One region of the Halomonas sp. DP8Y7-1 genome, then DNA from elsewhere that is predicted to be linked to it. Evidence: predicted binding sites of a transcription regulator. Region 1 holds the regulator's gene; each other region holds the start of a gene.
The links. The regulator sigma-54, encoded in region 1, starts transcription at its own class of promoters, with help from an activator protein. The targets are predictions, from matches to a motif close to TGGCACNNNNNTTGCTNT.
Positions count from the first base shown of each region.

Region 2: KUV41_RS02565 (sugar phosphorylase) is a predicted target of sigma-54. The motif match lies at 2,446-2,463, and genes of this name have one in related genera.
Region 3: KUV41_RS11085 (urease accessory protein UreD) is a predicted target of sigma-54. The motif match lies at 6,123-6,140, and genes of this name have one in related genera.

Region 1 covers NZ_JAHVIN010000012.1:112,395-123,026, reverse strand. Annotated here, with positions in the region: gene KUV41_RS14855 (calcium/sodium antiporter) at 1-53, shown strand, start outside; gene KUV41_RS14850 (KpsF/GutQ family sugar-phosphate isomerase) at 87-1,094, shown strand; gene KUV41_RS14845 (KdsC family phosphatase) at 1,179-1,745, shown strand; gene lptC (LPS export ABC transporter periplasmic protein LptC) at 1,742-2,317, shown strand; gene lptA (lipopolysaccharide transport periplasmic protein LptA) at 2,362-2,892, shown strand; gene lptB (LPS export ABC transporter ATP-binding protein) at 2,892-3,617, shown strand; gene KUV41_RS14825 (RNA polymerase factor sigma-54) at 3,810-5,222, shown strand; gene hpf (ribosome hibernation-promoting factor, HPF/YfiA family) at 5,403-5,711, shown strand; gene ptsN (PTS IIA-like nitrogen regulatory protein PtsN) at 5,718-6,200, shown strand; gene rapZ (RNase adapter RapZ) at 6,447-7,328, shown strand; gene KUV41_RS14805 (HPr family phosphocarrier protein) at 7,331-7,600, shown strand; gene KUV41_RS14800 (hypothetical protein) at 7,664-8,188, shown strand; gene bioA (adenosylmethionine--8-amino-7-oxononanoate transaminase) at 8,284-9,558, shown strand; gene KUV41_RS14790 (hypothetical protein) at 9,586-10,227, opposite strand; gene KUV41_RS14785 (4Fe-4S binding protein) at 10,224-10,632, opposite strand, start outside.
Region 2 covers NZ_JAHVIN010000003.1:162,848-173,479, forward strand. Annotated here, with positions in the region: gene ribBA (bifunctional 3,4-dihydroxy-2-butanone-4-phosphate synthase/GTP cyclohydrolase II) at 1-461, opposite strand, end outside; gene ribD (bifunctional diaminohydroxyphosphoribosylaminopyrimidine deaminase/5-amino-6-(5-phosphoribosylamino)uracil reductase RibD) at 692-1,864, opposite strand; gene nrdR (transcriptional regulator NrdR) at 1,861-2,346, opposite strand; gene KUV41_RS02565 (sugar phosphorylase) at 2,540-4,330, shown strand; gene dsbG (thiol:disulfide interchange protein DsbG) at 4,527-5,432, shown strand; gene KUV41_RS02575 (glycosyl transferase) at 5,513-6,733, opposite strand; gene KUV41_RS02580 (HAD-IIB family hydrolase) at 6,730-7,671, opposite strand; gene glyA (serine hydroxymethyltransferase) at 7,974-9,239, opposite strand; gene KUV41_RS02590 (hypothetical protein) at 9,482-10,632, opposite strand, start outside.
Region 3 covers NZ_JAHVIN010000007.1:72,104-82,735, reverse strand. Annotated here, with positions in the region: gene KUV41_RS11120 (HupE/UreJ family protein) at 1-301, opposite strand, end outside; gene ureG (urease accessory protein UreG) at 364-1,014, opposite strand; gene KUV41_RS11110 (urease accessory UreF family protein) at 1,142-1,837, opposite strand; gene KUV41_RS11105 (urease accessory protein UreE) at 1,846-2,508, opposite strand; gene ureC (urease subunit alpha) at 2,634-4,337, opposite strand; gene KUV41_RS11095 (urease subunit beta) at 4,334-4,672, opposite strand; gene ureA (urease subunit gamma) at 4,763-5,065, opposite strand; gene KUV41_RS11085 (urease accessory protein UreD) at 5,123-6,058, opposite strand; gene KUV41_RS11080 (TolC family protein) at 6,495-7,856, shown strand; gene KUV41_RS11075 (efflux RND transporter periplasmic adaptor subunit) at 7,853-9,079, shown strand; gene KUV41_RS11070 (efflux RND transporter permease subunit) at 9,072-10,632, shown strand, end outside.

The sequences.
Region 1 (10,632 bases):
CAGCCAGCTACGCCTTCTATCTGTTCTGGCTGGGTACCTCCCTGACAGCCTGACCCTTGTGACAACGGTGGTAAACGGCAACAATCATGGCCATGACCAAATTTCCCGACGGGGCGTCGCCCTCGACACCCATCAATGTTCGCGCTATCGCCCGACGCACGCTGGAACTGGAGCGCGACGCGGTCGATGCGTTGATTCAGCGCCTCGATGAGGCCTTTGAGCGCGCCTGCACGCTGATCCTGGCCTGCCAAGGACGGGTGGTGGTGACAGGCATGGGCAAATCCGGCCACATCGGCGGCAAGATTGCCGCCACTCTGGCCAGCACCGGCACCCCGGCGTTCTTTGTTCATCCCGGTGAAGCCAGCCATGGCGACCTTGGCATGATCACCCCAGGTGACGTGGTCCTGGCGCTGTCCAATTCCGGCGAGACTGCCGAAGTTACCGCCTTGCTGCCTCTATTGAAGCGTATGGGCATTCCGCTGATCAGCATGACCGGCAGGCCCGGGTCGACCCTGGCGCGCCACGCCGAGGCCCATCTGGATGCCGGCGTCGAACGCGAGGCCTGCCCGCTCGACCTCGCCCCCACATCCTCTACCACGGCAGCGCTTGCCCTGGGTGACGCCCTGGCCGTCGCTCTGCTTGAATCCCGCGGCTTTACCGCGGAAGACTTCGCGCTGTCCCACCCCGGCGGCAGCCTGGGCAAACGCCTGCTGCTGACGGTGGCAGACCTGATGCATACCGGCGACAGACTTCCCGTCGTGGCGACTGGCTCACCGCTCAGAGATGCTCTGCTCGAGATCACCCGCCAGGGCCTCGGTTTCACCTGCGTAGTGGCCGATGACGGTACCCTGGCGGGCGTCTATACCGATGGCGACCTGCGCCGAACCCTTGACCGCCACCAGGATTTCAGCACCCTGAGCGTGGACGATGTCATGACCAGTCCCGGACGGCGCATCCGTCCCGACACCCTGGCGGCGGAAGCCGTCAAGCTGATGGAAGACAGTCGCATCACCGCTCTGGCGGTGGTGGATGACCAGCAGCGCCCGGTTGGCGCGCTACACATGCATGACCTGCTGGCAGCAGGTGTCATTTGACGCCTGGCCTGACGGCACTCCGGGCGCTACAGCCGGGCAGCTGCCGTCACACCTTCTGCCCACTCAACATCAAGGATCGCCATGATGGCCCACGACCCACTTGCCTCACTCTCCCCTGACCTGGTGCAACGACTTGGCCGCGTGAAGCTGCTGGCGCTGGATGTGGACGGCGTGCTGACCGATGGGCAGCTTATCTTTCATGCCGACGGTACGGAACTGAAGGCCTTCAACACCCTCGATGGCCACGGTATCAAACTGGCCAGGCGCGCGGGAATCGACGTCGCTCTGATCACCGGGCGTAGCTCACCCATGGTCTCCCAGCGCGCCAAGGCGCTGGGCATCCAGCACGTCCAGCAAGGTGTCGAACGCAAGCTGCCGGCGCTGGAATCGCTGTGCGCCGAGCTGTCGCTGTCACTGGAAGAGGTGGCCTATTGCGGAGACGACCTGCCCGACCTGCCGTGCATTGACCGCTGTGGCGTGGGCATCAGCGTGCCAGGCGCCCCGTTCTACATTCGCGAACGCGCCCGCTGGGTCACCGAGCGCGGCGGCGGTCATGGCGCAGTGCGCGACATCACGGATACCTTGCTGGCTGCCCAGGGCCGCCTCGACGGCGTGGTGGACAGCTATCTGAAGGACGGACCCCTGATATGACATGGCGCTCACTGCGGCCCGGCTTCCGTTTCTGGCTGGTCATCCTGCTGCTGGTGCTGGGCGGCGGACTGGCCCTGCTCGACCCGCGGGACGGCACTGTGCCCGACCTGATCACCGACGATCAGGCCGGCGAGCCGGACTACTACCTGATCGATGCCACCCTGACGCGCTTCGACACCCAGGGTGCGCCCCATCAACGCATTACGACCCCGCGTCTGGTGCACACCCCGCTGGATGACATCACCCGCGTCGACCAACCTGACATGGAGCTTGTCGATGACAGTGGCCGCCTGTGGATCGCCACTGCCACCGACGGCGAACTTGGCCCGGACGGCAACCCTCTGACACTGACCGGAGATGCCCACCTCGAGGCCCCTGCCGAGCGCTGGCAGCTGGATACCGAGGTGTTGGTCTATGACAGCGATTCAGGCCACGCCTGGAGTGAGACGCCTGCGGTATTGCGCCAGCCCCCCCAGGAGATGCGAGGCGAGCGCTTCGATGCCTGGATCCATGACAATACCGCCCGTCTGACCGACAATGTCACCGGCTATCATCCGCCAGAGCCTCAATAAGCCAGAGCCGCTCTCAGCCCGAGCCCTAACAAGGAGTCACTTCCATGATGCGTCCCCGTCCCGCGCTACTGCTCGCCCTGGCCCTGGGCCTGACGAGCGTCGCCACCAGCACCGTCACTCTGGCGCTGGAAAGCGACCGCAGCGCCCCCATTCAGGTAGAGGCCGACCAGCTGGACCTGGATGACCGCGCAGGCACAGCGGTGTATACCGGCGATGTGCGTATTCAGCAGGGCAGCATGCTGCTGACCGGTGAGCGTGTGGAAATTCAGCGCAACGACCAGGGTCAGCTATCCCGCGCCACGGCGACTGGCTCCCGTGCCTATCTGGAGCAGCAGCCTTCGCCGGAAGAGCCGGTGGTCAAGGGCTGGGGCAAGAAGGTGGTCTACCATGTTGCCGAGCGCCGCATGGAACTCATCGACCAGGCGGAATTGCACAAGGCCAATGACACCTTCGACGGCGCCTACCTGGAGTACTTTCTCGATCGCCGCGTCGTCCAGGCTCGCTCCAGCGCACAGGGTGTCGACGGCCAGCAGCGCATTCGCATGACCCTCGAGCCGGAAAGCCAAGGAAACTGATGAAGACTCTCCACGCTCGCCATCTGGCCAAGAGCTACAAAAAGCGCCGCGTCGTCCAGGACATCAGCCTGTCCATCGAACAGGGCAGCATCGTGGGCCTGTTGGGCCCCAACGGCGCCGGCAAGACCACCTCCTTCTACATGATCGTCGGACTGGTCAGGGCGGATGCTGGCACCATCAGCATCGACGATGACGACCTGAGCCGCGCGGCCATGCACCAACGGGCACTGGCGGGTATTGGCTACCTGCCCCAGGAAGCCTCCATCTTCCGCAAGCTGTCCGTAGCCGACAACATCATGGCGATCCTCGAGACCCGCAAGGACCTCGACCGCGACGGTCGCCAGGCGCGCCTTGAGCAACTGCTCGAAGACTTCCATGTCAGCCACATTCGTGACAACCCGGGCATGAGCCTGTCCGGCGGGGAAAGACGCCGGGTCGAGATCGCCCGAGCCCTGGCCACAGAACCCGCCTTCATTCTGCTCGACGAACCCTTTGCCGGGGTGGATCCGATCTCCGTCGGCGAGATCAAGTCAATCATTCGCCAGCTCAAGGCTCGTGACATCGGCGTCTTGATCACCGATCACAACGTGCGCGAGACGCTGGACATCTGTGACCGCGCCTACATTGTCGGCGACGGCCAGATCATCGCCGAAGGCAGTGCCGAGTCGATCCTTGCCAACCAGCGCGTCAAGGAAGTCTATCTCGGCGAAAACTTTCGCCTTTGACCACCATGGGCGCTGCCGGGCCGCTATGTTGGCAGGGTCTTCATGGCGCCCGCTCGACCTTGCACTGACGCGCATGCGGAGCACAGCAAGCCCTGCGCGCCATCCCCTGCCCACAAGTTGGCAAGAAGCTTGCATGGTACCTGACCCGCCGTTAGGGTAAGGCTTTTCAGCTCCACGAACGGAAGTCACATCATGGCCCTCAAGGCGTCACTGCAGCTGAAGATCGGCACCCAGCTGACCATGACCCCTCAGCTGCAACAGGCTATTGGCCTGCTCCAGCTTTCCACGCTGGACCTGCGCCAGGAAGTCCAGCAGGCGCTCGAGGCCAACCCGATGCTCGAGCTGGAGGATGAATTTGGCGAGCTGCAGGTCAAGGACAGCAAGGACGATGACTGGGCCGACGAGATCCCCTCCGAGCTAACGGTCGACAGCGACTGGTCCGATACCTATCAAGACCTTGGCACCGCCCCGGCCGGCAGCGCCGAGGCGCCCGACTTCGAGCGCCAGGCCAGCGGGCAATCCCTGCATGGCCACCTTAGCTGGCAGCTGGCCCTGCTGGACCTCAATGATAATGACAGGCGCATCGCAGAGTGCCTGATTGACGCGGTCAACGGCGATGGCTACCTGGTGGGACACCTTGACGATATCGCCCAGGGCCTGGCCGATGACGACGCTGCTGCCCCGCCCCTGCAGGACGTGGCGTCGGTACTGGCCAGGCTGCAGCAATTCGAACCTACCGGTGTATTTGCCCGAGATTTGCGCGAATGCCTGCAGCTGCAACTGGACAGCCTGCCCCGTGACACCCCCCTTCTGCCCCAGGCGGGAAGACTGGTACGCCAGTTTCTCGAGGCGCTGGCCAGCGGTGATCGTCGTCTGCTGAAGCGCCGCCTGAGCCTGACCGAAGAGCAGCTGGACGATGTCATCGAACTGATCCGTGGCCTCGACCCTAGGCCTGGCAGCCAGTACGGCGACAGCGACAACGACTATGTCATTCCCGATCTGGTGGTCCGCCACACCGAAGAAGGCTGGCGCGTCGAGCTGAACCCTGAGGCGATGCCACGCCTGCGCATTCAACCCGACTATGCGGCCTTGATCCGACGGGCCGACAAGAGCCAGGACAACCAGTTTCTGAAGGACCATCTGCAGGAGGCGCGCTGGCTGATCAAGAGCCTGGCAAGCCGCAACGACACCCTGTTGAGGGTCGGACGCGAAATCATGGAGCGGCAGCTCGATTTCCTCGAGCAGGGTGAAGCCGCCATGAAACCACTGGTGTTGGCAGACATTGCGGCCAAGGTCGAGATGCACGAATCGACCATCTCACGGGTGACGACCCAGAAATTCGTGCATACGCCACGGGGAGTGTTCGAGCTCAAGTATTTCTTTTCCAGCCAGGTGGGCCAGGATGGGGATGCCCATTCCAGCACTGCCATACGCGCCATGATCAAGTCGCTGATCCAGCAGGAGCCGCCTCGCAAACCGCTGTCTGACAGCAAATTGGTGGAGCTGCTCGCCGAAGACGGTGTCAACGTCGCCCGACGCACCGTCGCCAAGTATCGAGAAGCGATGAATATTCCCTCTTCAAGCGAGCGCAAGCGCCTGCGCTGAGCCCGGTCAGATGGCTCGAGACAGGCAGCGAGCAGAGCGCGTAGCGCAGTTACATGAAAAGCGCAAGCGCTTGAAATATCGCACGACATCTGCGTCTTAATGCGTAGAAGCAGGGGGGTTTGCAGGATCGGAAAAAGGGTTACAATCGAGCTACCACCCGCAAGAGCAAGGAGCCTTGTCATGCAAGTCAACATTACCGGCCACCACGTCGAATTGACCGATCCCCTGCGTGACTACGTACAAGAGAAGCTCGCCCGTGTGGAGCGCCACTACGACAACATCACCAATGTGCAGGTCACCCTCTCGGTGGAGAAGGAGCGCCAACAGGCTGCCTGTACGCTTCACGCTGCCGGTGCAGACCTGCATGCAGAAGCCCAGGACGGCGACATGTACGCCGCCATCGACGCCCTTGCCGACAAGCTGGACCGCCAGCTCGTCAAGCACAAGGAAAAATCCCAAGCCCGCGCCCAAGGCGCCGGAATTCGCTGACCTCTCATGACATTGGATGCCATTCTCCCCCCCGAGCGCACGCTATTTGACGTCCCGGGGGGCAGCAAGAAGAGGGTGCTGGAATTTTTCAGCACCTTCATTGCGCAGAACACACCAAGCCTGGATAGCCAGGAAGTCTTCAGTCGCCTGATCGGCCGCGAACGTCTGGGTAGCACCGGCATCGGCAATGGCGTGGCCATTCCGCATGCTCGCAACCCTCACTGCAAGGCCCCTATCTCTGGCTTTCTCAAGCTGGCAGAGCCGATTGATTTCGACGCCATCGACGGCGAACCGGTGGACCTGGTCTTTGTCTTGCTGGTGCCTGAGGAAGCGGATGATGCTCACCTTGCCCTGCTGGGACAGGTGGCCGGGGTCATGAATGACGCCGATACCCGACATCGTCTGCGCCACGCGACGTCCCAGCGCGAGCTGCACGAGCGCTTGCAGGAAGCGATTCGCCAGCAAGCCCCCGGCGACGCCACGACCTGACGGCACACGCCGAAAGCGCCTTGATCCTATGTCTTGATGGCGCACGCCTTGCCTGGCGCCTTGACGAATGGCGCCTCGCTAACAGGGGCCTCGCTGATGGGGAACTCGCTAATTAACCTCTAGCTGATTGCCATTTAGCTGATTACCATCTAGCTAGATAGCACGCTCTGATCGAGCGTGATCTGGCCGTCACCGCGCGGTTGACACCAACTGCCCTCTTATCGCCCCCTGCCAAGGAGACAGGACATGCAGCTCGTGATCATCAGTGGTCGCTCTGGCTCGGGAAAGTCCGTGGCGCTTCAGGCTCTCGAAGACCTGGGCTTCTATGCCATCGACAACTTGCCAGCGACGCTGCTGGGGTCACTGGTCGAAGAGCTGGAGAATGGACATTCACAGCGCATTGCCGTCAGTGTCGATGCACGCAATCTGCCCGAGGCGCTGGAGCGTTTTCCCGCGCAGCTGACGGCGCTGAAGCAAGGTCCCATCGACTGTCAGGTCGTCTACCTCACCAGCGACGCGCGGATTCTGCTGGAACGCTACTCCCATACTCGACGCCGTCACCCGCTGACCCGCAATACCGACATGACCCTGGCCGAGGCCATCGAGTCCGAGCAGAAGGCGTTGTCTGGCATTCGCGACCTGGCAGATCTGATCATCGACAGCTCCCGCCTGTCCGTACATGAGCTGCGTTCACGCATCGCCGAGCAGGTGGCCGATCATCGCAGCGGCCAGCTGAGCCTGACCATCGAGTCCTTTGGCTTCAAGCGTGGCGTGCCCCCCGACGCCGATATCGTGTTCGATGCACGCTGCCTGCCTAACCCCTACTGGGAGCCATCGCTGCGGGATGCCAACGGCTGCGATCAAAGCGTGATCGCCTTCCTTGAGCACTATCAAGACGTCGCCGACATGAAGCGCGACATCCTGACCTGGGTGCGCAACTGGCTGCCACGCTATCAGGCCAGCCAGCGCAGTTATCTGACGGTGGCCGTGGGCTGCACCGGGGGTCAGCATCGCTCGGTCTACCTGGCCGAGAGCATCGCCGCGGCGCTGGTCGACGACCACCCGAGAATACGCCTGCGCCACCGCGAGCTTGGCCAACAACGTCGTCTGGACAGCGGGGCACAATGAGCGTGGCCAGACGCGAGCTGACCCTTACCAATCGCCGCGGGCTGCACGCTCGGGCGGCCACTCGCCTGGTCACCTGCTGTCAGGCGTTCGACGCCTCCGTGACCGTGCACCACGGTCAGCGCTGTGGGGATGCCGCCAACATCATGTCCCTGCTGATGCTGGCGGCCCCCTGCGGCACCGTGCTGACCCTGGAAGCAGAAGGTCCCGACGCCGATGCGGTGCTCGACGCCCTTGAGGCCTTGTTCGTCGCACGCTTCGACGAAGACGCTTGAGGCCCTCGGCCACTGCGCTGACCCTGCCCTACCCTTCGATTTCGCCTCGCTTCAAAGGACATCATGCAGCTTATCCAGACTGGCAAGTACACCGAGGTCCACTACGACCCGGACCAGGATGCCTTTATCAAGACCTTCACACCCAAGGCGAGCGATCGCTGGCGCTACCGCCTGGGCATTCGCCGCTACCCGGGACACAACTTTCGCTACGTAGCCCGTCGCCTGGAGCGCCTGGGAATCGACACGCCCACCATTCTTGACGCTCAGCGCTACCGTCTGGTCACCGCCAACGTCCATGGTGTGGCGCTGAAACAGCTGGTACTCGATGATCCCGCCTTGCAGGAGCGCTACCTGGACATCCTGGAAGCGCTGTATCGTGACCGCATTCACTGTCGAGGCCTGCATACCGACAACTTCCTGGTGGTCGACGGTACGATCATCGCCATCGATCTGGATGCCTACAAGGCCCCGCGCGTCTTCACCTATCCACGCCGGGAGTTCATCGACTGCCTCAGCCGGTCCCTCAAGAACGAGGAGTCCTTTCTGTTCGAGCGTTTCCTCAAGCGCGTCGACGCCCAGCATCCCTGAATAGCCTGACGGAGCCTACCCGGCTGGTGGGAGCCGCGGGAGCAATGGTAAACTCGCCGAAATATTTTTGGTTTACTAAACCCTCAGGAGCCGAGATGCCCTCTCCCGTCTGGCACCCCTACGCCCACCTCAAGACACAAGCCGCCGCACCCAGGGTGGTCGGCGGGCGCGGCACCCGCTTCACCCTGGACACCGGCGAATCTCTGCTCGACGCGACCTGCTCATGGTGGTGCATGATTCATGGCTACGGTCATCCGCGCCTGGTCGACGCCATCAAGCAACAGGCCGACACACTGTGCCATGTCATGCTGGGCGGGCTGACCCACGATCCCGCCGATCAGCTGGCGCGGGAGCTGGTGCGACTCACACCCGACGGACTCGAGCACGTGTTCTTCTCCGATAGCGGTTCCGTCGGCATGGAAGTCGCCATGAAGATGGCCGTCCAGTACCACCATCTGCGTGGCCATACGGGCAAGCGCCGGATGCTGTCATTGATGAAGGCTTACCACGGTGACACCGCCGGCTGCATGGCAGTGTGCGACCCGGAGGAAGGCATGCACTCGCTGTTTGCCGGCTACCTGCCCGAACACCACTTCGCGCCGGCACCCAAGGCGCCTTACGGCGCCACTGCGCAACAGGTCGAGGCGGATCTGGCGGCGCTACGCAGCGTGCTTGAGCAGCACCACCACGAGATAGCCGCCCTGCTGATGGAACCCCTGCTGCAGGCGGCGGGTGGTCTCAACATGACGTCACCGCACTATCTGCGCGGCGCACGAGCGCTGTGTGACGAGTTTGATGTCCTGCTGGTGTTCGATGAAGTCGCCACCGGCTTTGGCCGCACCGGCAAGATGTTCGCCGCCGACCATGCCGATATCACGCCCGACATCATGGTACTGTCCAAAGGCTTGACCGGCGGCTACCTGGGCCATGCCGCTACCCTGGCGACCACCCGCGTCCATGATACCTTCATCGGTGACAGCCAGCTGCATGCCTTCATGCATGGCCCCACCTTCATGGGCAACCCGCTGGCCTGTCGGGTCGCGCTGGAGAGCCTGCGAGTGTTCGAGGAGGAGAACTACCTGGGCAAGATCTCGCACCTCAATGCCATCCTGACCCGTGAGCTTGCCGGCGACGACAGTCTGCGCCAGCATCCTGCTGTCGCTGACGTGCGCGTGCTGGGAGCTACCGGAGTCATCGAAGTGCACGATGCCTCCGCTCTTGCCCATGCGGCAGACATCGCCCGCTCACGCGGAGTGTGGCTGCGTTCCTTCGGCCGATGGCTTTATACCATGCCCGCCTACATCACCTCCGACGAAGAGATGCGCCAGATCATCGACGCCATGAAGGCGCCCTTCCTGGATGCCGCCTAGCCCTGTCGCACCCCAGCGATAACGGCATCACCAGCCCCAGAACAGCAACCACCAGGCGCCCACCACGGGCGCCTGGGCCAGCACCATCAGCCCCATGGCCAGGCCACGCCGCATGCCTGATACGTAACGCCCGAGCAGGCCCCAGCTCAAGCAAGCGCTGACCACCACCACAAGCATCAACAGCAACGCTCTCACATCATCGGCCCACAGCAGCTGCCAGCCTTCCCCACGCAGCAGCGTCAGGGTGGTCATCGACAGCCCCAGAAACACACCTCCGCCGGCCAGAGGAATCAGCGCATAGGACAGGTGCCACAGGCGCCGCCAGGACCACCTGCCCATCAGCAGATTGGCCAACCCCAGCAGCGCGCTTGTCCAGCCTCCCAGGGTCAGCGCCGTCACGCCGATATAGCCCAACAGCAGAGCGCCATCGAGCAGGCTGAACACATCGTGTTGCTCAGGGTAGTGGGTCAGCAGCCACCAGGGTGCCGTGGCATCCAGCAACCAGCCCGCACCATGACCGTAGAGCCACACCGCGCTCGATTGCTTGGCCGCCACGAACCAGGGACTCGCAGACCAATGGAAGGCACCCACCGCCACACCCAGCAGCCCAAACACCACCAGCAGGTACTCCCACACGGTGGCCGGCCGCTGGGGAGGGGGAACGATCACCTCAGCCCGGGGGCACGCAGCTCTAGATGGATCGCGCCCTTGTAGCCGGTGCAGCGTGAGCACAGATGGCAATCACTGGCGCTGTCCAGCTGCTTGAGTGGAAGCAGCACGGGACAGTCTGGAGCCGGTTGGCGAGCTACCTCGCCCCTACGCCGTCTTTGGCCATAGCGATGCCAGCTGGCTGGCTCGGTGCGAACGTGCAGTGGCGAGAGTTTGGCAAGCAGTGCGAAGACGCCGCTGACGGGACACAGATGACGGCACCAGACACGCTTGCCCTTGCCGTAGACTAGCCCCACCAGGGCGGCGGCTACGGTTGAGCCTCCCAGCACCAGCAGTGCCGCCTTCGGGTACTGATAGACACTGATCAACTGGCCATACACGGTGGTCATGACAAAACCCACCAAG
Region 2 (10,632 bases), on a different contig from region 1:
CAGGCCGCCTCGGTGTGGCCGGCACGCCGCAGCACCCCACCCGGCTCCGCCATCAGCGGAAAGATGTGGCCCGGCTGAACGATGTCCTCGGGGCGCGCATTGCGAGCGCTGGCCGCCTGCACGGTGCGTGCGCGATCCGCTGCAGAGATGCCGGTGCTGACGCCCTCGGCGGCCTCGATGGACAGGGTGAACTTGGTGCCGTAACCAGAACCGTTATCCTGCACCATCAGCGGAAGCTTGAGCTGCTCGCAACGCTCGCGGGTCATCGGCATGCAAATCAGGCCGCGGGCGTGAACCGCCATGAAATTGATATGGCTGGCCTCTACCTTCTCGGCCGCCATGATGATGTCACCTTCGTTTTCCCGGTCCTCATCATCCATCAAGATGACCATGCGGCCTTGACGGATATCCTCGACGAGTTCGGCAATAGGGGCCAGGCCCCCGCTGGAAGACTGCGACATGTGTGCTCCCTGGATCTGAAGTGGCCACACGGCGACGGCGGCCAGAAACGGCCGTCAGGGTACCGTGGGACGCGCCTGGGCGCCAGTGGCGGCGAATGAGAGGGTATGCGGATAACCACGTATCCACGCGGGCACCTGCACCCGCCCCGTATCGGGGCGCTAGAATAATCAGGGCACTAGGTCATCAGGGCTCTAGGTTATCAGGGCTCTGTCATTTTCAGGGCGTTAGCTCAGCGCCCTGTGCAGGCAGGCAGCGCGGGGCGAGCCAAAATTCGCCAGTCCTGGCCCAAGGCGCGAATATCGATGATCTCGAGCGGTCGCTGATGAGCCATCTGGTCAATCCCGCTCAATGACATCAGTCCACGGGCCTCGGGTCCAAGCAGCGTCGGCGCCATGTAGAGGCGCAGCTCATCCACCAGACAGGCATCCATCATGGCACCGGCAAGGGTCGCACCGGTTTCGACCAGCAGCTCGTTGCATCCTTCTTCACGCCCCAGCCAGTCGAGCAGCGTCGGCAGATCTACGCGACCGTCCTCGCCGGCCGGCATTTCCAGTACTCGGGCCCCGCTGCGCTCCAGCGCTTCCCGGCGAGGAGACTCGACGCCTTCGACGCAGACCACCAGGGTCTGACCGGGCTCGCTCAGACAGGCAGCCGCCAACGGCATGCGCAGACGCGAATCGACCACCACGCGCAGCGGCTGGCGACGGGCAATGGTGTCAGCCTGATCGAGCCCCAGTTGCTCGGCTCGCACCGTCAGTCGCGAGTTATCGAAGATGATGGAGTCGACGCCAGTCAGAATCGCGCAGCTCTGGGCGCGCAGGCGCTGCACATCGCGGCGTGCCGCAGGGCCGGTGATCCACTGGGACTCGCCGGAGGCCATGGCGGTACGCCCATCGAGGCTCATGGCCAGCTTCAGGCGCACCCGCGGGCGCCCCTTGGTCATGCGCGATACGAAGCCCGCATTCAAGGTCAGCGCATCGTCCTCAAGACAACCGACCAGCACCTCGATACCTGCCTCACGCAGCCTCTGGATGCCACGCCCTGCGACCTGAGGGTTGGGGTCCTGCATGGCCACCACGACCCGGGCGACGCCCGCCTGGATCAAGGCATCGCAGCAGGGGCCGGTGCGACCATGATGAGAGCATGGCTCCAGCGTCACATAGGCGGTTGCACCACGGGAGCGCTCACCGGCGCCGTTCAGCGCATGGATTTCCGCATGGGGCTCACCGGCACGCTCATGAAAGCCCTCGGCCAGCCACTCGCCGTCCTTGACCAGCACGCAACCGACACGCGGATTCGGCATGCTGGTGTAGCGGCCATGCTCAGCCAGGCGAAGCGCTCTCGCCATCCAGTGGGCATCATGGCCAGGGGCTGACGCCGGAGGTGCATCGTCGCGGCTCATGACGGCTCCTCATTGTCGGGGGTGAAGTTCGGCTCCTGAGCCAACCGGTCAATCTCGGCACGAAACTCGTCGATGTCCTGAAATCTGCGGTACACCGAGGCGAAGCGAATGTAAGCCACCTGGTCCAGGCGCTTGAGCGCGTTCATCACTTCCTCACCCACGACCCGCGCCTGGACCTCACGCTCCCCTCGGGCCCTCAGGTTCTGGCGTATGCGCTCCACCGCCGCTTCGATGGATTCCGCACTGACCGGGCGTTTTTCCAGAGCCCTCAGCATGCCCGCTCGCAGCTTGCTCTCGTCAAACACCTCACGGGAGCCATCGGCCTTGACGATCCGCGGCATCACCAGTTCGGCGGTCTCATAGGTAGTGAAGCGCTCCCCGCATCCCGCGCACTGCCGACGTCGACGCACCTGGTCGCCTTCGGCAACCAGCCGGGAATCGGTCACACGAGTCTCTTGAGCGCCACAGAAAGGGCAATGCATAGCGGGCAGTCCGGCAGGAGAAAATGTCGCCATAGTGTAACGGTTGCGGCCTTTTTCGCCCAGCGCAACCGTCCGCCAAGCCCTTTGCGCGATGCCAGTTGGCACGCCCTGTGCTTGATGTTGTGCATTATCCTGCCAATAAGACGTCGGGCACAGGCGCAACCTCCCGCCTCGCCCGCCCAAGGAGGACGCCATGGCCCCACCACTCACAGCGATGGACGCAGACCGCTTCCAGCAGCATGCCAAAGCCTTGCTGACACCTCTTTATGGAGAACGTAGCGAGGAAGTGCTGCGCCGCCTGCTGCGCCTGATCGAAGCGCAGGGCGCCCGTCTTTCGCACCGTCATGGTGCAAGAACCGAACTGTGGAGTGAAAAGGATCAATGGCTGATTCTGTACGGTGATTCGCTGATCGATGAGCACGAATCTCGCTCGGACAGCGGTCAGGAGACGTCGCCCAAACCTCCCCTGGCCGTGCTCGATGACTTTCTTCACAGCCGACTGGCTGGCGTGTTCAGCGGGGTGCACGTGCTGCCCTTCTTTCCCTGGAGCAGCGACGATGGCTTCTCGGTCATTCACTACCGCGAGGTCGACCCGGCCCTGGGCGAGTGGCGAGACATCAGGCGGCTGGCCAGCCGCCACGACCTGATGGTGGATCTGGTCTTGAATCATGTCTCAAGGGAGTCGCTGTGGTTTGCCGACTACCTGGGCGGCAACCTGCCCGGTCGTGACTACTTCATCGAGATGGACCCGGAAACGGATCTCAGCGACGTCGTCCGGCCACGCAGTTCTCCACTGTTGGTGCCGGTCAGTACCCGTCGGGGGGTACGCCATCTGTGGGCCACCTTCTCGGAGGACCAGATCGACCTGAACTTTGCCAACCCCGACGTGCTGATCGAATTCATCGGCATACTGCTGTTCTATCTTCAGCAGGGCGCGCGGATCGTGCGCCTGGACGCCGTCGCCTTCCTGTGGAAACGGCCCGGCACCCGTTGCATTCACCTTCCCGAAACCCACGCTGTGGTGCGTCTGCTTCGCGCCATCGTCGATCATGTGGCTCCCGGCACCTTGATCATCACCGAGACCAACGTGCCTCACGCCGAGAACATCAGCTACTTTGGCCTGGAGCGTGAGCACACACCACCGGATGAAGCCCATCTGGTCTATCAGTTCCCGCTGCCCCCACTGCTGCTGCATACCCTGACCAGCGGTGAGGCCGGCACCATCGCCCGCTGGCTGAACACGCTGCCCGAGCTTCCAGAGGGCTGCAGCTATCTCAACTTCACGGCCAGCCACGACGGCATCGGGGTACGACCGCTGGAAGGCTGGCTCGAGCAACACGAAATCGATGCTCTGGTTGGCTTGATGCAGCGCTTCGGCGGCTTTGTCAGCATGCGCCGCCAGAGCGACGGCAGTGACAGTCCCTACGAACTGAACATCACCTGGTTCGATGCCATGAGCGGCACCCGCCGAGGCCCCGACCCCTGGCAGGTCGAGCGCTTCTTGTTGAGTCAGCACCTGATGCTGGTCCTGAAGGGCATACCCGGGGTCTACATTCACTGTCTGACGGCTACCCAGAATGACCATGATGGCGTCGAGCGCAGCGGGCGCCTGCGCTCCATCAACCGTAAACGCTGGCAGCGCCAGGAACTGGGGATGCTGCTAGACAGCCGGCACACGCCGACCCGTGAGGTATTCGTCGCCCTCACGCGTCGCCTTGAACTGCGTCGTCGAGAGCCTTGCTTCCACCCCGACGCCGCTCAGACGGTGGTGCCAACCGCGCCACAATTGCTGGCCATTCAGCGTGGGCCGATTGCCAGCGGCCGTCGCCTGCTGGCGATCCATAATGTTACCGACCGCCCGCAACCTCTGGTCATGGCGGAACTCGAACGTCCTGGCTGGGAGGACCTGCTGGAGGGCGGCGAATGGCGCCATTGCGATACCCTGGCGCCCTATCGCTCACTATGGCTGGTGCGTCATGATTGAGCGTTCAGGAAACACTGCATCACTGCCTGCACCAACGATTCGCTGCGTTGCGCGCCCCTCGAACGCCTCACCTGTAGCGCAAAGGCTCCGGCGTCTGCGCTGCAGGCGCCTGGCGCTGCTCGGCTGATGACTGCAGCGTTTCCTTTATCTGTAACCCCACCAACCGGGCCGGCCACCGAACTGACCTCTCATCCTGTTGTCCCAGCTGTTGTCACAGCACTGGCCGCCCTACCACCGGGATGATCAGGTCACCTCTGCGCGCCCCTCCGACAACGACATGCGAGCCCGAACACCGATGAGTCAGGACACCCCCCGCCGCCCCGATGCCCCATCGCGCCCGCGTTACCCGCGATCCTTCATGACCCTTGCTGCGGTGGCCTTCGGTCTGCTGCCGCTATCCAGCGTCGAAGCCAAGGATTACCCCGCGCCTATCGAGGCCCTCGAGAAAGAAGGCCTGGAAGTGCATGGAGAATTTGATGCCCCTGGAGGCCTGGAGGGCTACGCTGCCAGCCACCGAGGCCAGCCCATGACAATCTTCGTGACTGCCGATGGCGAGCACGCCATTGTCGGCAACCTGATTGACGGTGAGGCCAACAACCTGTCAGAAGAGCCGCTGGAGCGACTGGTGCAAGGACCTCAGGATGAAGCGGTGTGGCAGGACCTGGCTGACAGCGCCTGGATCGCTGATGGCGACCCGGACGCGCCGCGCACGGTGTACGTCTTCACCGATCCCAACTGCCCATACTGCACCCGCCTGTGGCAGATGACCCGCCCCTTCGTGGAGAGCGGAGAGGTCCAGCTACGCCACGTCATGGTGGGCATACTGGATCCAGCGAGCCCACGCCAGGCGGTCACCATGCTGGCCGCGGACGACCCCTCTGCCGCCCTGGCCGCTCACGAAGGGGGTGATCCGATTACGCCGATGCGCCAGCTACCCCGCGACCTGGAACAGCGTCTACAGAGCAATCATGAGCTGTTCCGAGGCTTCGGCATGGTGGCCACCCCAGGCATGGTCTATCGCCATGATGGCAAGGTCGAAATGACTCAGGGACTGCCGGGACAGGCCCTGTTCGAGACCATCATGGGAAGCGCCAGCCCCTGAGGGGCTGGCACCAGAGCGGACCAGCTCTGTCATCACAGGGGCCTTGCCATGGCGAGGCCCCGTGACAGGCACTCTCCCTCCTAGACATCTCCGGCGTTGTCGGCTTCCACCGCCTGATAAAGGCGCTGTGGAAGATCCGGCAGCGCCGCTCTTACCCTGTTCCAACTGGGAATGAAGGGCTTCTCCCGGGGGTTGTCGAGGAAAGCATTTCCCGCCTCGATCAGATTCGCCGCAAACAGCTCTACGGCCTGCTCTTCGGCGTGGCGATCGAGGCTCAGGCCATTCATGGTGGCATCGTGGTCGTAGGACTCGATCAAATCCAGAGCGAGTCGATAGTAGGTCGCCTTCAGCGTGCGAAAACCCTCGGAGGAGAATCCCACCCCCTGCGTTGCCAGCTTGCGATACAGCGCCTTGGCAATATCCAGGCTCATGCGGTTGAGCCCCGCACTGGCATCATCGGCAGAGACCGGCTGATGCTTGTGATCGTAGACATCGGCAATGTCGACCTGACACAGACGGTTGGTCGAATGGTCACGGTGCACCTCGGACAGCACCCCGATCTCCAGTCCCCAGTCGGCGGGTATGCGCAGGTTGTCGAGCACCTCCGTGCGCATGGAAAACTCGCCTGACAGCGGGTAGCGATAGCTATCGAGATAGTCCAGATAAGGCAGCGGCCCGTGCATGATCTTCAGCGCCCGCAGCAGCGGCGTGACCAGTAGCCGGGACACCCGTCCGTTCAGCTTGCCTTCGGCGATGCGCGAGTAGTAGCCCTTGCAGAACGCGTAGTTGAAGCGTGGATGCGCCACGGGGTACATCAGTCTGGCCAGCAGCGAGCGGTCGTAGGTCAGAATATCGCAATCGTGCAGTCCCACCGCTGCTGTGCGCCCCGATGCCTGGACATAGCCCGCACAAAACCAGACGTTGCGCCCCTTGCCCGGCTGCTGTGGGGCAAGCCCCTCGGCAGACAGGTCGGCGTCGAGCTCGCGCAGGCGAGGTCCATCATTCCACAGGATGCGGTGGTGCTGGGGCAGGCGGGAGAAGAATTCCCGAGCACGCAGAAACTGATCGCGGTCGGCACGATCCAGGCCGATGACAATCTCGGACAAGTAGTCTGCACTCGACAAGGTCTCGACGATCGCATCCAGTGCCGGCCCTTCCAGTTCAGAATAGAGCGACGGCAGGATCAGCCCCAGCGGACGCTGTCTGGCGAACTGCTCAAGGTCCGCCTCAAGCTCTTCGGCAGAACGACGCGTCAGGTTGTGAAAATCGGTAATGATGCCGTTCTGATGGAAATCGCTCATGCGTCGTCCTCTTTTCCGCCAAGATGGTGATGCTGATCGTCTGTCTGCGCGCCCTGGTCTCCCCTGGCCGCTGCCTCGAGGGCCTGAGGGTTCGCTCCCCAGCAATGGGCTACCCCTTCGGCCCAGCCCCGTGGCCCCATCGCTTCACTGCGGTAGAGGTTTGGCTGATCCGGCCGGACATCCAGACCATGCTGGCCGCGAATGACCACCGCGGCGTCGGTTGCCTCCAGCATGGCCACGTCATTGGGGCCGTCGCCCAGGGACAGGGTGGTCGGTCGCTTGCCCTTCAACGCTTCGTAGCGCGCACACAGCCAACGCACCGCCTGGCCCTTGTCTGTGTCCCCCAGCACATGCCAGAAGCGTCCGCCACGGGTCATGCGCAGGCCATCGCCTGCCAGACCTTCGCGAAAGCGTTGCAACAGCGCATCGTCGTCCTCCCACAGCAGCGGCTCGCTGCCTTCGCGCAGGCGCGCCAGGCGTGCCTCCTGTTCATCCAGGCCGGTGAACGCCACGACGTCCTCCAGTGCCATTTCACTCATGGTCAGAAAGCGCGCCGACAGACGCTCCCGCCAGATCGCCACGCGCCGACGAATCAGTCCGATATCGACACCCAGGGTGCGAATGACCAGGCCATCGGGGCCCACTGGACCCTCGCGCCTGGCATGGCACCAGCTGTCGGGCAGGGCGATGACCGCTCCGTTCTCAGCAATAAAGGGCTGATCAGCAAGTCCCAGCGCCTGGCGCAAGCCAAGCAGCTCACTGCGCGTCTTGCTGGTCACCGGAATCACCCCGACACCGGCCTTGCGCAGCGTCTCGAGCCACGGCTGGGCAGGCGCCCAGTCGTAGTCATGGTGGTCAAGTAGAGAGCCATCCAGGTCGGTAAACAGAAGGCGGGGTTCAGCGCTGTCGCCCAGGCAGGGCGTGGCAGTGGCGTGCATGGCAGGGCCTTCGCATCAAAAGAGTTCACCTTGACTCATAGCAAGGGGCACGCCACCGCGTTAAGGAAGATAAATAAAACAGTCACATGCAAAAACATGTGCACAACGAAGCATCCACCGAGGTCAGGACAGGTGCACACCCAGGCACCAACATGGTGCAGTAGCCGGCAGGCTTAGCCGGCCCCCAGGATGAGCCTGCCGCCAGCATAAAAATGCCCCCACGAGCAGGACTCATGGGGGCATTCCGTCGTGCAGGCTACGTCATCAGGCTACGGTTCCTGATGGTGCTTACCCTGCCGCTTTCAGGCGTAGACCGGAAGACGAGCGCAGACTGCCTCGACCTTGGCTTTCACGTCCGCTTCAACGGCCTCGCTGGACTCACCGCTGGCCATGACGTCGAGAATGTCGCAGATCCAGCCGGCCAGGTCGCCGCACTCGGCCTCGCCAAAGCCGCGAGTGGTCACCGCCGGGGTGCCGATACGCAGGCCAGAGGTCACGAACGGGCTCTGGGGATCGCCAGGCACGGCGTTCTTGTTGACCGTGATATGAGCGCGGCCCAGAGCGGCATCCGCATCCTTGCCGGTCAAACCTTGCTTGATCAGGGAGAGCAGGAACAGGTGATCTTCGGTGCCACCGGACACCACATCGTAGCCGCGCTCGATAAACACCTTGGCCATCACCTGGGCGTTCTTGACCACCTGCTGCTGGTAGGTCTTGAACTCGGGCGCCATGGCTTCCTTGAAGCAGATCGCCTTGGCCGCGATCACGTGCTCGAGCGGCCCACCCTGTCCACCAGGGAAGACGGCGGACTGCAGCTTCTTCTCGATGTCGGCATCGTTCTCGGCGGACAGGATCAGGCCACCGCGGGGTCCGCGCAGCGTCTTGTGGGTGGTCGTGGTGACCACATGGGCGTGGGGCAGCGGAGTCGGGTAGACACCCGCCGCCACCAGACCCGCCACGTGGGCCATGTCGACCAGCAGGTAGGCGCCCACTTCGTCAGCGATCTTGCGGAACTGAGCCCAGTCGATGATCTGGGAGTAGGCAGAGAAACCTGCAATGATCATCTTCGGCTGGTGCTCGCGGGCCAGACGTGCCACTTCTTCGTAGTCGATACGTCCGGACTCGTCGATGCCGTACTGGACGGCATTGTAATGCTTGCCGGAGAAGTTGGGACGTGCGCCGTGGGTCAGGTGGCCCCCAGCGTCCAGGCTCATGCCGAGGACGGTATCACCCGGCTTGACCAGCGCCTGGAAGACCGCGCCGTTGGCCTGGGAGCCGGAGTGCGGCTGAACGTTGGCGTAGCTGGCACCAAACAGCTCCTTGGCGTAGTCGATGGCCAGCTGCTCGACAATGTCGACGTACTCGCAGCCACCGTAGTAGCGCTTGCCGGGATAGCCTTCCGCGTACTTGTTGGTCAGCTGGCTACCCTGAGCCTCCATCACGCGGGGGCTGGCATAGTTCTCGGAGGCGATCAGTTCGATGTGGGCTTCCTGACGAGCCACTTCCTTTTGCATGGCATCGAACAGGGCATCATCGAAACCGGCAATCTGCATATCACGGCTGAACATCGGCGGCATAACCTCGCGGCAGGGGAAAGACGACAGAGAATCGTATAAATCGGGCCGCCATAATAGCGCAGCCCATGACCGCTTTCACATGAAAGACCGTCATGAGCTGTTCCATGATTTCTCATCTTGGGGTTAGTTTTACTGAACCACGCCTGAACAGGCCGGTTATTTGGACGCCGACGACGTGGCCGCCGTCGGCGCAGCGACTCATCCTTCCCTTGCGATGCGCCGCTTTACCGCGATTACTCCACCGTGACCTGCATCGACAGCGCGTCCGGCAGACCCATCGGGTCTTCCTTGGCCAGTTTCTGAATATGCTGGCTGGGCGGAAGCTCGGTGGTGATCTGCATGCTGCTGGCTTCGCCCGCCATCATCTTGACGATACCGCTGAGCACCGCCCCGATCTGGGGCCCCATCATGATGCCGAAGCCTTCCGCCTGGGTCCGGAACTGCTCAAGCAGCGCGTCCTCCGAGACTCCCTGGGTCGCCGCGATCACCGGGGCAATCCGTCCGAAGACGCCGAGATCGCCGATATCGAGCGACACATCGCCGCCCTGCAGATCCAGCTCGGTCCAGTCGTTCAGGCCCGCGAAATAGGTCGCGGGGTCCTGGCCCTTGGGAAGATTGACGGGCAGGTCGCTATCGAAACCGATACGCAGGGCGTCACGGGCCGTCATGGTAAAGCGACTGGCCACCTGGCCATTGGATCCCTGTGCTTCCCAGGTACCGTCCATGTCGGCATCCAGGGTCAACTGCCCGGTGCCTCCGGTCAGCACATTGGCGACCATGCGCAGCTGGGTGCGCTCATCCGCCGGTGCCAGCTCGATCATCTTCGCCAGGTCCAGGGCCAGTCCTTCCATGCGACCGCTGTAGGCCCCATCCGTCATGTCGCCATCCGCCACCAGGCTGGCCAAGGAGGCCACCACACGATCGGAATCCAGCGAGAAGTCGGACAGCTCAAGCGCGTCGACGGTCGGCGAATCGCCTTCCATTCCCTTCAAGCCGGTCAGGCTCAGCGACGGCAGGGCAAAGGTCCCGGTGCCCAGGTCCTCGTCACCCTGGAACGCCACCGTCAGGCCCGACAGCACCAGGCTACCGATGGCATCCTGGCTGAGCTCAGTCGCTTCCAGGCTGTCGATATTGATCTGTCCGGGAAACTCGCCCCAGGGCAGGTCCGCGCCCACCGATCCCTCACTCTGGTCCATGACCAGGCCTTCCAGACGAAGCCCCGCCAGGGGATTGTCCTGGCCCCAGGGCAGTTCACGCAGGTCCAGAACCGCCTGACCGGGCTCCTCGAAGCTCAACCGGGTGAGGGTCATGCTCGCGCCACGGTCAATCAGTTCCACCTCTTCCAGCACGACTTCGTCGGGCGACTCGTAGTCACCTTCGACCA
Region 3 (10,632 bases), on a different contig from region 1:
CCGGAAGCAGCGACGGAGAGACCCAGCCCGCCAGGGCGATACCAGCACCCACCAGCATACCCACCAGCGCCAGCAGCGGCGTCAGTCGACGCATGCTGGCGCCCTGCCCAAGACTCCACAGGCCGATGGCTGCCATGGCCAGCAAATGGTCAAGCCCAAGCCAGGGATGCATCAAACCGCTGGCAAGACCACCGTGCTCTACCCCATGACCGGGATGTGCAAACACCACCGGCGCGGCCAGACTCAAACCCAGGGCGGCCACCGCCGGAACAACATGAGACGCAGTGATGCGCTGTGTCATGACAAACTCCTTGCAGACAAAAGACGCCACGCCAGGCGCGGCCTTATTCCCTTGCGGAACGCTCAGGCTTGGACCGCCTCGGTACGACGATCGGGCAGCATGCCCCGCTCGAGTATAAAACTGATAATGGTCTCTAGACCGACCCCGTCGTACAGGTTGGCAAAGACAAATGGTCGATCTCCTCGCATCTTGCGAGAATCACGCTCCATAACGTCCAGAGAAGCATGCACCTGCTCAGCGATGTCGATCTTGTTGATGATCAAGAGATCGGACTTGGTAATCCCGGGACCACCCTTGCGCGGAATCTTGTCCCCCGCCGACACATCGATGACGTACAGCGTGAGGTCAGACAGCTCCGGGCTGAAGGTCGCCGACAGGTTATCGCCTCCGGACTCCACCAGTACCAGCTCGAGCCCCGGATGACGCTGATGGAGATCATCGATGGCCGCCAGATTCATGGAGGCATCCTCACGTATCGCGGTATGCGGACAGCCACCGGTCTCGACCCCGAGAATGCGATCGGGCGACAGCGCCTCATTACGGGTCAGGAAGTCCGCATCTTCCTTGGTGTAGATATCATTGGTCACCACGGCGATATCGTAATGATCTCGTAGCGCTCGGCAGAGCTGCCTGAGCAATGCGGTCTTGCCGGACCCCACTGGACCGCCGACACCGACGCGTAGACATTGGGAGGGAGTCGTAGTGCTGATCATGGCCTTCTCCTGGCGGTCGTGTCTGGCCCACGCTCGGGGCCAGGATGATGGTAAGGGCGACGTTCGGTCATGACGTCGATACCTTGTCTTTCATGTCGTCAAGCCATAGCGCTGGGCAAGGGCTTGCTTAGCTGCGAAACAGGCGCGAGTACTGGGTCTCGTGCAGGCTGCTGGCAAGCGCGACGCCAGGCAATGCCGGACCGAGCTCGTCATCTCGCAGCGCCTCGGCGCGCTCCACCGCGTGGACCAGAGCTGGACGCAGCCGTTCTACTATTCGCTGTGCCGCGGTATGCCCCAGGGGCAGTGCCTTGCAGGCCGCTGCCAGCTGGTTCTCAAGCCAGGCCCAGGCAAACCCCAGCATGGCGCTGTGCGGCAGCACCTGGCGCTGCACCGACAGCGCCGCAAAGGCGGTCACATAGCCTGGCGCAGCAGGCAACGCTGTCTCGGGCAGCAGGCCAAGATTGCCCATCAGGCGTGTCAAGGAAGCCCCCAGCTGGCGATCTTCCTCCAACAGCTCACGGGTCTCGCGGACTGCGGCGAGCCAGCGGTCCCACTCTGCAACGAGGGACGCATCGCCTGCCTGCCAGGCCGTCATCTGGCGCATCAGAACCGGCAGTTCACACATCGCCAGGCCATCCTCCAGCACCCCCTCCAACCAGTCACCCAGGCTGGACTCGTCGGTGACCCAACCCAGCTCAAACGCGCTTTCCAGCCCCTGGGACCAGGCGAAGGCCCCAATCGGCAAGGCTGGGCTGACGAGCTGCAACAGGCCCAGCAGCGCCAAGTCGCCTAGCGCAAGGTCCGGTGAGGAAGCCGTCGCCATTGCGGACATCAGACCGGCTCCCTGGACGGGTCCTGAGACTGGCCGGAAGGCGCCTGCGAGTTCGCATGGGAGTGATCGTGCGAGTGCCCGTGCGAATGCTGGTGCGAGTGCCCGTGCGAGTGCCCGTGCGAGTGCCCGTGCGAGTGCCCGTGCGAGTGCCCGTGCGAGTGCCCGTGCGAGTGCCCATGGGAATGTCCGCCCATGGTGTAGGCGCCCGGCTCCGGATCGAAGGGCGCCTGGTGTCGCTCGAGGATGGCGCCCAGCCGCTCGGCGAGTTCTTCCAGCACATGATCGGGGGCAATCCGCACGTAGCGGCACTCCTGCCCCTGGAAAACGCCGCACCCGATGCCCAGCGTCACATGCCGGTTTCCCAGGTGATAGCACAGTCGCGCCAGGGCCAGGTCCGACTGCGGTCCAGGCAGAATCCAGGCACTCACTACCGGTTCTGGGGCCGCCACTACCCTCACGCACACGCCATCGTCGCTGGCCAGTCCGTCACCATGGCGCAGCACCGGTCCGCGCTCCAGGAACAGCCCAGCTCCGCGCCCGCTATCCAAGGTGACCCTCAGGCGTCCCTTGATACGATCGTCATAGGCCAGGGTCAGCGTGTCTTCGGCTTGGTCCTCCGCCAGCGGGCCAAGACGCTGTGTCAATGACAGCAACGTGCTCATCGATATCTCCTAAAATGTAGTGCGGCCGCGACTTGCGGTTCTCCCTATTTCCACCACCTCACCCCATAGGCAGCCCTAGGGTTTGTGCGAAAAGTCGACGAGCGCAGCCACTTTTCAGACACGCCCTAGAACAGGTGGTAGCGCTGTGCAAGGGGCAGTACGTCCAGCGGCTCGCAGGTCAAAAGCTCGCCATCACAGGTCACCTCATAGGTCTGGGCGTCAACCTTGAGGTCGGGGCAGCGATCATTCAGTTTCATGTCGCGCTTGCGGATGCCGCGCACGTTGCGACATGCCACCAGCCGGCTGGCCAAACCCAGTGACTCCTTGAGTCCTGAGTCCAGCGCTGCCTGGGACACAAAGCTCACTCGCGTCGCCGCAGCCGCTTGCCCCAGCGCACCGAACATCGGCCGATAGTGCACCGGCTGTGGCGTCGGAATCGAAGCGTTGGGGTCCCCCATGGGCGCCATGGCGATCATTCCGCCCTTGAGAACCAGAGCAGGCTTGACCCCGAAGAACGCCGGATCCCAGAGCACCAGATCCGCCAGCTTGCCCACCTCGACCGACCCGATTTCTTCGGCCATACCATGGGTGATTGCCGGATTGATGGTGTATTTGGCGATGTAGCGCCGAGCGCGAAGATTGTCTGCACCGCACGCCTCATCCTCGGGCAGCAACCCGCGCTGGACCTTCATCTTGTGGGCCGTCTGCCAGGTACGGCATACCACCTCGCCTACACGCCCCATGGCCTGTGAGTCAGAGGCGATCATCGAGATCACCCCCATGTCCTGCAGGATGTCTTCGGCGGCGATGGTCTCCCGACGAATACGCGAATCAGCAAAGGCCACGTCTTCGGGAATATTCGGGTCCAGATGGTGGCACACCATCAACATGTCCAGGTGCTCATCGACGGTATTCACCGTGTAGGGCCTGGTGGGATTGGTCGAGGATGGCAGCACGTACTCTTTCGAGCAGGCGGTGATGATATCCGGCGCGTGCCCGCCACCCGCTCCCTCGGTGTGATAGGTGTGGATGCCCCGTTCCTTGAAGGCGGCCAGCGTATCCTCGACAAACCCCGACTCGTTGAGGGTGTCGGTGTGGATCGCGATCTGCACGTCATAGCGCTCGGCAACGCTTAGACAGGTGTCGATGGACGCAGGCGTGGTCCCCCAGTCTTCGTGCAGCTTGAGCCCCATGGCGCCTGCCTCGATCTGGGCTTCAAGCGCCTCGGGCAGGCTGGCGTTGCCCTTGCCCAGTAGGCCGATGTTCATCGGCAGGCTGTCGCAGGCCTTGAGCATGTGATGAATGTGCCAGGCGCCAGGCGTGCAGGTGGTGGCATTGGAGCCGGTTGCAGGCCCGGTGCCGCCTCCCAGCATGGTGGTGATGCCGCTGGCCAGGGCCTCATCCACCAATTGAGGACAAATGAAATGCACGTGGGCATCGATGGCACCCGCCGTAAGGATCTTGCCTTCCCCTGCGATGACCTCTGTCCCCGGCCCGATGACGATGGTGACATCCGGTTGGGTATCCGGATTACCGGCCTTGCCGATGGCAGCGATTCTGCCCGCCTGCAGCCCGACGTCGGCCTTGACGATGCCCCACCAGTCGAGAATCAGCGCGTTGGTGATCACCGTATCCATCACCGCGTCATCGACACGCTGGCTTTGCCCCATGCCATCACGGATCACCTTGCCACCGCCGAACTTGACCTCATCACCGTAGTGGGTCGCATCCTGCTCGACCTCGATCCACAGCTCGGTATCCCCCAGGCGCACCCGGTCGCCCACGGTGGGCCCGTAGATGTCGGCGTAGGCTTGACGACTGATCTTCATGACGGGTCTCCCTGAACATCCGATGCAGTACCCAAAGGCCCCATGACCTCGCCACGAAAGCCATAGATGTGACGAGTGCCAGCAAAGCTGACCAGGGTGACCTCACGGGTCTGGCCCGGCTCGAAACGCACGGCGCTGCCGGCAGCAACATCCAGCCTGAAGCCACGCGCCTTGACGCGGTCAAACAAGAGCGCGGGATTGGTCTCGGCGAAATGGTAGTGCGAGCCGACCTGGATCGGCCGGTCGCCACGGTTGGCCACCTCGATGGTCACCCGCTCGCGCCCTTCACACAGTGCGATCTCGCCGTCCTTGAGTTGGTATTCTCCGGGTATCATGCCTCGCCCTCTGATGGTCCGTTGGCAACGGTCTACTCCCATGTCGCTGCTGCAAGCCGCTGCGGCAGACGACACTGAGCAGGCATCCGTTCAGGTAATCGGATGATGGACGGTCACCAGCTTCGTGCCGTCAGGAAAGGTGGCTTCGACCTGAACTTCGTCGACCATGTCGGCAACGCCCTCCATGACATCGTCACGGCCCAGGATCTGTTTGCCGTAGCTCATCATCTCGGCGACGCTGCGACCCTCACGGGCCCCCTCCATGATCTCGCAGCTGATCAACGCGACCGCCTCGGGATAGTTGAGCTTCAGGCCCTTGGCCCTTCGCCGTTCTGCTACTAACCCCGCGGTAAACAGCAGCAGCTTGTCCTTGTCTCTCGGTGTCAGCTCCATCGTTACTTCCTCAAGGTCAGACGACACGACGCTCGCTAGACGACGGTCGGCGTGGAGTCAGGTGAACCAGATGCGCGGCGGACAGGCCGTGCGCTCCAGCAACATCGGTCTTAGCAGTTTCCAGGCAGCCTCACACAGCGTCCAAGCTTCATGCCGCGAGTGCCCGAGATAGCGCAGCAGCAATACGCCATCACGCAGAGTGACCGCCCATGGCTGTTGCATCATCGAGGGTGAAGACAGATCGACGACATCGTCGGTGCGTCCCTGTCGGCCCGCCAGCTGTTCGCGCAGCATCTCCACCGCGGCCGCGCCATCGTCCAAGCCTACGGCCCAAAGGGTGGCCTGAACGCTGCAGCCACGCTGGCCCCAGGCGCCGCTGAAGCGGCGGTGAAGCGGATCAAGCGGCTGACGCTCGATCCACAGCGGCTGGCCATCTCGGGCTAACCTGAAGCTCTGTTCCAGGTAGCCGCTGGCAAACGGCAGGTCACTGGCAGGCCGGCCCAGGGCGAGCACCTCCCAACCCAGGCAGCGCGCGTCCCCGTGCAACTCGATCTCGGTAGATTGGCGCCCACGAGAGCCATCGAAGGCAATGGTTTCCTGAGGCAACCACTCGAGGCTGGCGCCGGGCTCGACCACCAGCCGGGTGCGCTGGGACCAGCTCACCTCGTTGCTGTCCGCCCGATACAGCTTGTTAGCGGCAGGGGTCGTGAGTAGTGCGCTGGCACCCCTTGCCACCCGTGCTTGAATGTCCAGCGCATCACCGCTGACCAGCCCGCCCGGTGGATGCAACAGGTAGACGTGGCAGGTGCCGTCGCGTCCTTCGGGGTAAAAGGGCCGCTGCACCCTCAAGGGGCCACGGTGGTCCACTCGGTGCAATCGAGTCGCTGCACCATCATGGCGAAAGCCCAGTGACAGCCTCGCCTCCCAGCGCCGTCCCGCGTCAAAGCGATGGCCGTGCCGATCGGTCACATCCTGTATTGTCTGCGCGCTCATGGCTCTCCCGGACGATGGTTCGTGGTGACGCCTCTGGCCACGCCACACAATACTGCCCGATGACGGTGCAATGGTCGTACCACCTCACCTTTAAATCCTGTTTTTTACTTTATTATCAACGATATATAGTGCACCGAAAGTGCGCCACGAAGCCCCCCTAGCTATCTAAGGCACCAACTCGGTGCACCGCTAAGCGCATCCGGCATCATTTTGGTGCGCATGTCGCTATTGCTGTGGACCTCGTCGCCAGGACTGTGCAGCGTGGTCACTTGTCTGCCTGAGACCTCACCCGCTCTTCCTGCCGCCCTTCTTCTACCTTCCCTCCACCGTCCTTCGATCGCCTTCCTGTCACGCCGCTTGCTATTGCCGTTAACCCTGCCTTAACCCCCCGCTTGGCTATGCTGCGCGCCTTCGAGAACCCAGGAGATCCATTATCATGGTTCGGGCCCCTTTCCCTGCCTTGCTGGCGGGCGTCCTGCTGTTGACGCTGGCTGGCTGCTCCATGATCGACGAGCCAACCTCCTACCATGACAGGACCGACGCCTTGATCGCCCAGGTGCCGGACTGGTCGGCAGCTGTCGGCGGTAGCGACGTCGGCTCACTCAACGACCTAATCGCGTCCGATGCGCTCGATCAGCTCGTTGAAAGGGCGCTGCAGGCCAACCCCGGCCTGCAACAGACCCTGTTGACGCTGCGTATCCGCCAGACACAGCTGCGCCAGACCGGTGCTGACCGCCTGCCCGAGGTCGAAGCCGGCTTCAGCGCCAGTGACAGCGAAGACAGTGCCAGCACCTACAGCGGCTCAGTCACGGTCAGTTGGGAAGCCGATCTGTGGCAGAAGATTGCCGATCGCACCGCCGCCGCCGATCAGGACGTCGCACAACAGGCGGCCCTGTATCAGGCCGCCCGGGACACCTTGGCGGCCGACGTGATGACCAGCTGGCTTGCGCTGATCGCGCAGCGTCATGCCATCACCATCCAGCAGCAGCGCCTGTCCACCCTTGAAAGCAACGAGTCCCTGATCCTTGAGCGCTATCGCAGCGGGCTCGGCAACCTCGAGGACCTGGACAGCGCGCGAAGCTCCACGGCCAGTGCCCGTGCCAGCCTGGTGGAGTATCAAGAGAGCCTGGCGCAGCAGCAGCGTGCACTGCAGACCCTGCTGGGCGAGATTCCCGATAGCGGCGAGGCGGTGGCCGACGACTATCCCGCGGTACTGACACCGCTGGCAGAGCTGCCAAGTCAGTCGCTGCGTCGCCGACCTGACCTGATCGCGGCCTACCACGCCGTTCAGGCGGCCGACTATCGCACCCACGCCGCCTACAAGGACCTGCTGCCAAGCATCAGCCTGCAGGCCGCCATCGAGGACGTGGCCAACTCGCCATCCCAGGCGCTGCTGACCGATCCGGTGTGGTCGCTGCTGGGTCAACTGACGGCTCCGCTGTTCCAGGGAGGCGAGCTTCGCGCAGCCGCCGACGAAGCCGAACTGGAGACCGCGCAGGCCTACCAGGCGTACCGCGAGACCCTGCTCGAGGCGGTTGGCGAGGTGGAAGATGCCCTCGGGCTCGAGCGCTCGCTCGCCCTGCAACAGCAGCACATCGCCAATGCCCTGGATCGCCAGCAATCTACCCTGGCCCAGTACCAGTCGAGCTACCGCTCGGGGCTGGTCGACATCCTCGACCTGCTCTCGGTGCAACAGCAGACCTACGACCTCGAGGCGCAACTCGATGACCTCAACTATCAGCGCCTGGCCAATCGTATCGATCTAGGCCTGGCACTCGGACTGGGAGTAAACCCATGACACGTCGCTGGAGAAAAGCGCTGCCCCTGAGTCTGGCCCTCGCGGTACTGGCGGCGGTGGTGGTTCATGTCGTCACGCCAGGTCAGGCACGAGGCCAGCACTCGCCACCCAGGCCTGGTGGCCAGCCGGAAGTCGATTCAGGCCAGGTGCAGGCAGGTCAGCAAGACCACCAGCAGGCCCCCCAGCGCACCGAGGTGACGGTGGTCACTGCAGAGACCGCGGCCCACGCTGCCCACATCAACGCCTACGGAGAAGCCAGTGCGCATTTCGAGCTGACTCTGAGCGCCGAGGTGTCCGGGCGCGTCGACGGCATTGCCGACAACTTCGAGGGAGGTCTTCGTATCGGAAAAGGCGAATTGCTGGCCACCCTGGAGGACAGTGGTTACCAGGAGGCCCTGGCCGTCGCCCAATCGACGCTGGCCACTGCCGAGGTGAGCCTGCTGGAGGAACAACGCCAGGGAGAACAGTCCAGAATCGAGTGGCGCTCGTCGGGGCTCACGGGCGAGCCTGACTCGCCGCTGGTACTTCGCGCCCCCCAGCTCGCCGCCGCGCAGGCGGCGGTCGATGAGGCCAAGGCGTCGCTGGCCGCCGCTCGCCAGGACCTCGACCAGACCCGCATCACCGCCCCCTTCGATGCCCTGATCACCGATCGCCACATCGCCCCGGGCAGTTTCGTGCAGTCTGGCACCGAGATCGCCACCCTGGTCAGCACCGACCGCATCGAGATCACCGTGAGTCTGTCCGCCGCGGAATGGGCGCAACTACCGGACTCGGCCACGCTTGCCGCGGGTGACTGGCCCGTCACGCTGACCGATATCGAGAGCGGAGAGCAATGGACCGGCCAGGTCATCCGGGCGCATCACCACCTGGACGCCACCAGCCGCCAGCGCTCTCTGGTGATCGCGGTTCAGGCCCCGTTCGACCAGACCCCCGCCCTGCTGCCCGGCACTTTCCTCGAGGCGAGCCTCAGCGGACGTACGCTCGATGGGTTGTGGCATCTCCCCGCCACCGCCCTCGGCCAGTCCGGACAGCTCTGGTACGTCACCGACGATGACGCTCTGGCCAGCGTCTCGACCGAGGCCGTCTTCAGCGACGGTGCCACGATATACGTAAGACCGCCCGAGGCGATCGCTGATCAGCCGACCCGGGTGGTCGTGCAACCCCTGAGCAGCTACGTCCAGGGCATGCTGGTGACCACCGTGGAGGCCCGTCAGGATGTCTGACACGAGCCATCGCCAAGGCGTGATCGCCTGGTTTGCCCGCAACCCGGTCGCTGCCAATCTCTTGATGTTGCTGGTGATCGCGCTGGGCGTCAGCGCCCTTGGCACCCTCCAGAAGGAGGCCTTCCCGAGCACAGAACCCGACAGCCTAAGCATCTCGGTCAGCTACGACAGTGGCTCGGCAAGGCAGTCAGAAGAAGGACTCGCGATCAAGATCGAGGATGCGCTGGAAGGGGTCATCGGTATCGATTCGATCGTCAGCACCTCCACCACCAGTGGCACCACCGTGACCGTGGAGAAGACCTCCGACTACGACCTGGATACCCTGCTCAGAGACGTCAAGACCCAGGTGGACGCCATCTCCAACTTTCCGGCCGACGCTGACAATCCGGTCATCAGCAAGGCTGAGCGCGAGGAGCACTCGCTGTGGATTCAGCTCTATGGCGACGCTGACCGCGCCACCCTGCAGCAGTTGGCCGACGACCTCAAGGCAGACCTGCTGGCCCATCAGGACGTCAGTCGTGTCTCGATCAGTGGCTGGCTCGATCCAATGATGGCCATCGAGATCGACGAGGGTCGCCTGGAAGCCTACGGCCTTTCGCTCACCGACGTGGAGGAAGCGGTCAATGCGAGCTCGACCAGCACCTCCAGCGCCGTATTGCACAACGCCGATCTCTACCTGCAGCTCAAGGCGTCGCGCCAGGCCTACCTCAAGGATGAGTTCGCCGCCATTCCACTGATCACCACCACCCAGGGCGATCAGATCCGTCTCGGTGACGTGGCCAGGATCCGCGACACCTTCGACGACACCACCTCCAGCCTGTCGCGCTTTGATGGCGAGGACAGCATCGCGTTACAGATCGTCACCACCGGCACCGATGACATTTCAGACTCGGTCATTGGCGCCCGCGACGTGATTCAGCAGTGGCGTGACGATGGGCTTCTGCCCCAAAACGTGCAGCTGGCCACCTGGTACGATCGCAGCACCTCGATCAACGAACGCCTGGCTCTGCTGATCGACAATGCGCTGTACGGCATTCTGCTGGTGTTTACCCTGCTGGCGCTGTTTCTCAACCTGAGGGTCGCGCTGTGGGTGGCCATGGGCCTCCCCTTTGTGTTCTGCGGTACGCTCTACTTCATGGGCGAGCCCTTGCTTGGGCTTACCCTCAACGAATTCACCACCTTTGGCTTCATCATGGCGCTGGGCATCGTGGTCGATGATGCCGTGGTCGTGGGCGAAAGCGTCTACGCCGAGCGCCGCGCCCATGGTGACACCCTGGACAACACCATTCGTGGCACCCTGCGCGTCGCGGTGCCCACCCTGTTTGGCGTGTTTACCACGGTGGTGGCCTTCTTTGCGCTCTCGCAGATAGAGGGCAGGCTAGGCAAGCTCTACGCCCAATTCGCCGCCGTGGTCGGCCTGTGTCTGGTGCTGTCGATCATCGAGTCGAAGCTGATTCTGCCGGCCCACCTGGCGCACCTGAATACCCGCTCCTCGACTTCCCGTCATCGTCTTGGCCGGCTGTGGGGGCGGCTACAGGACGCCGCCTCTGGCG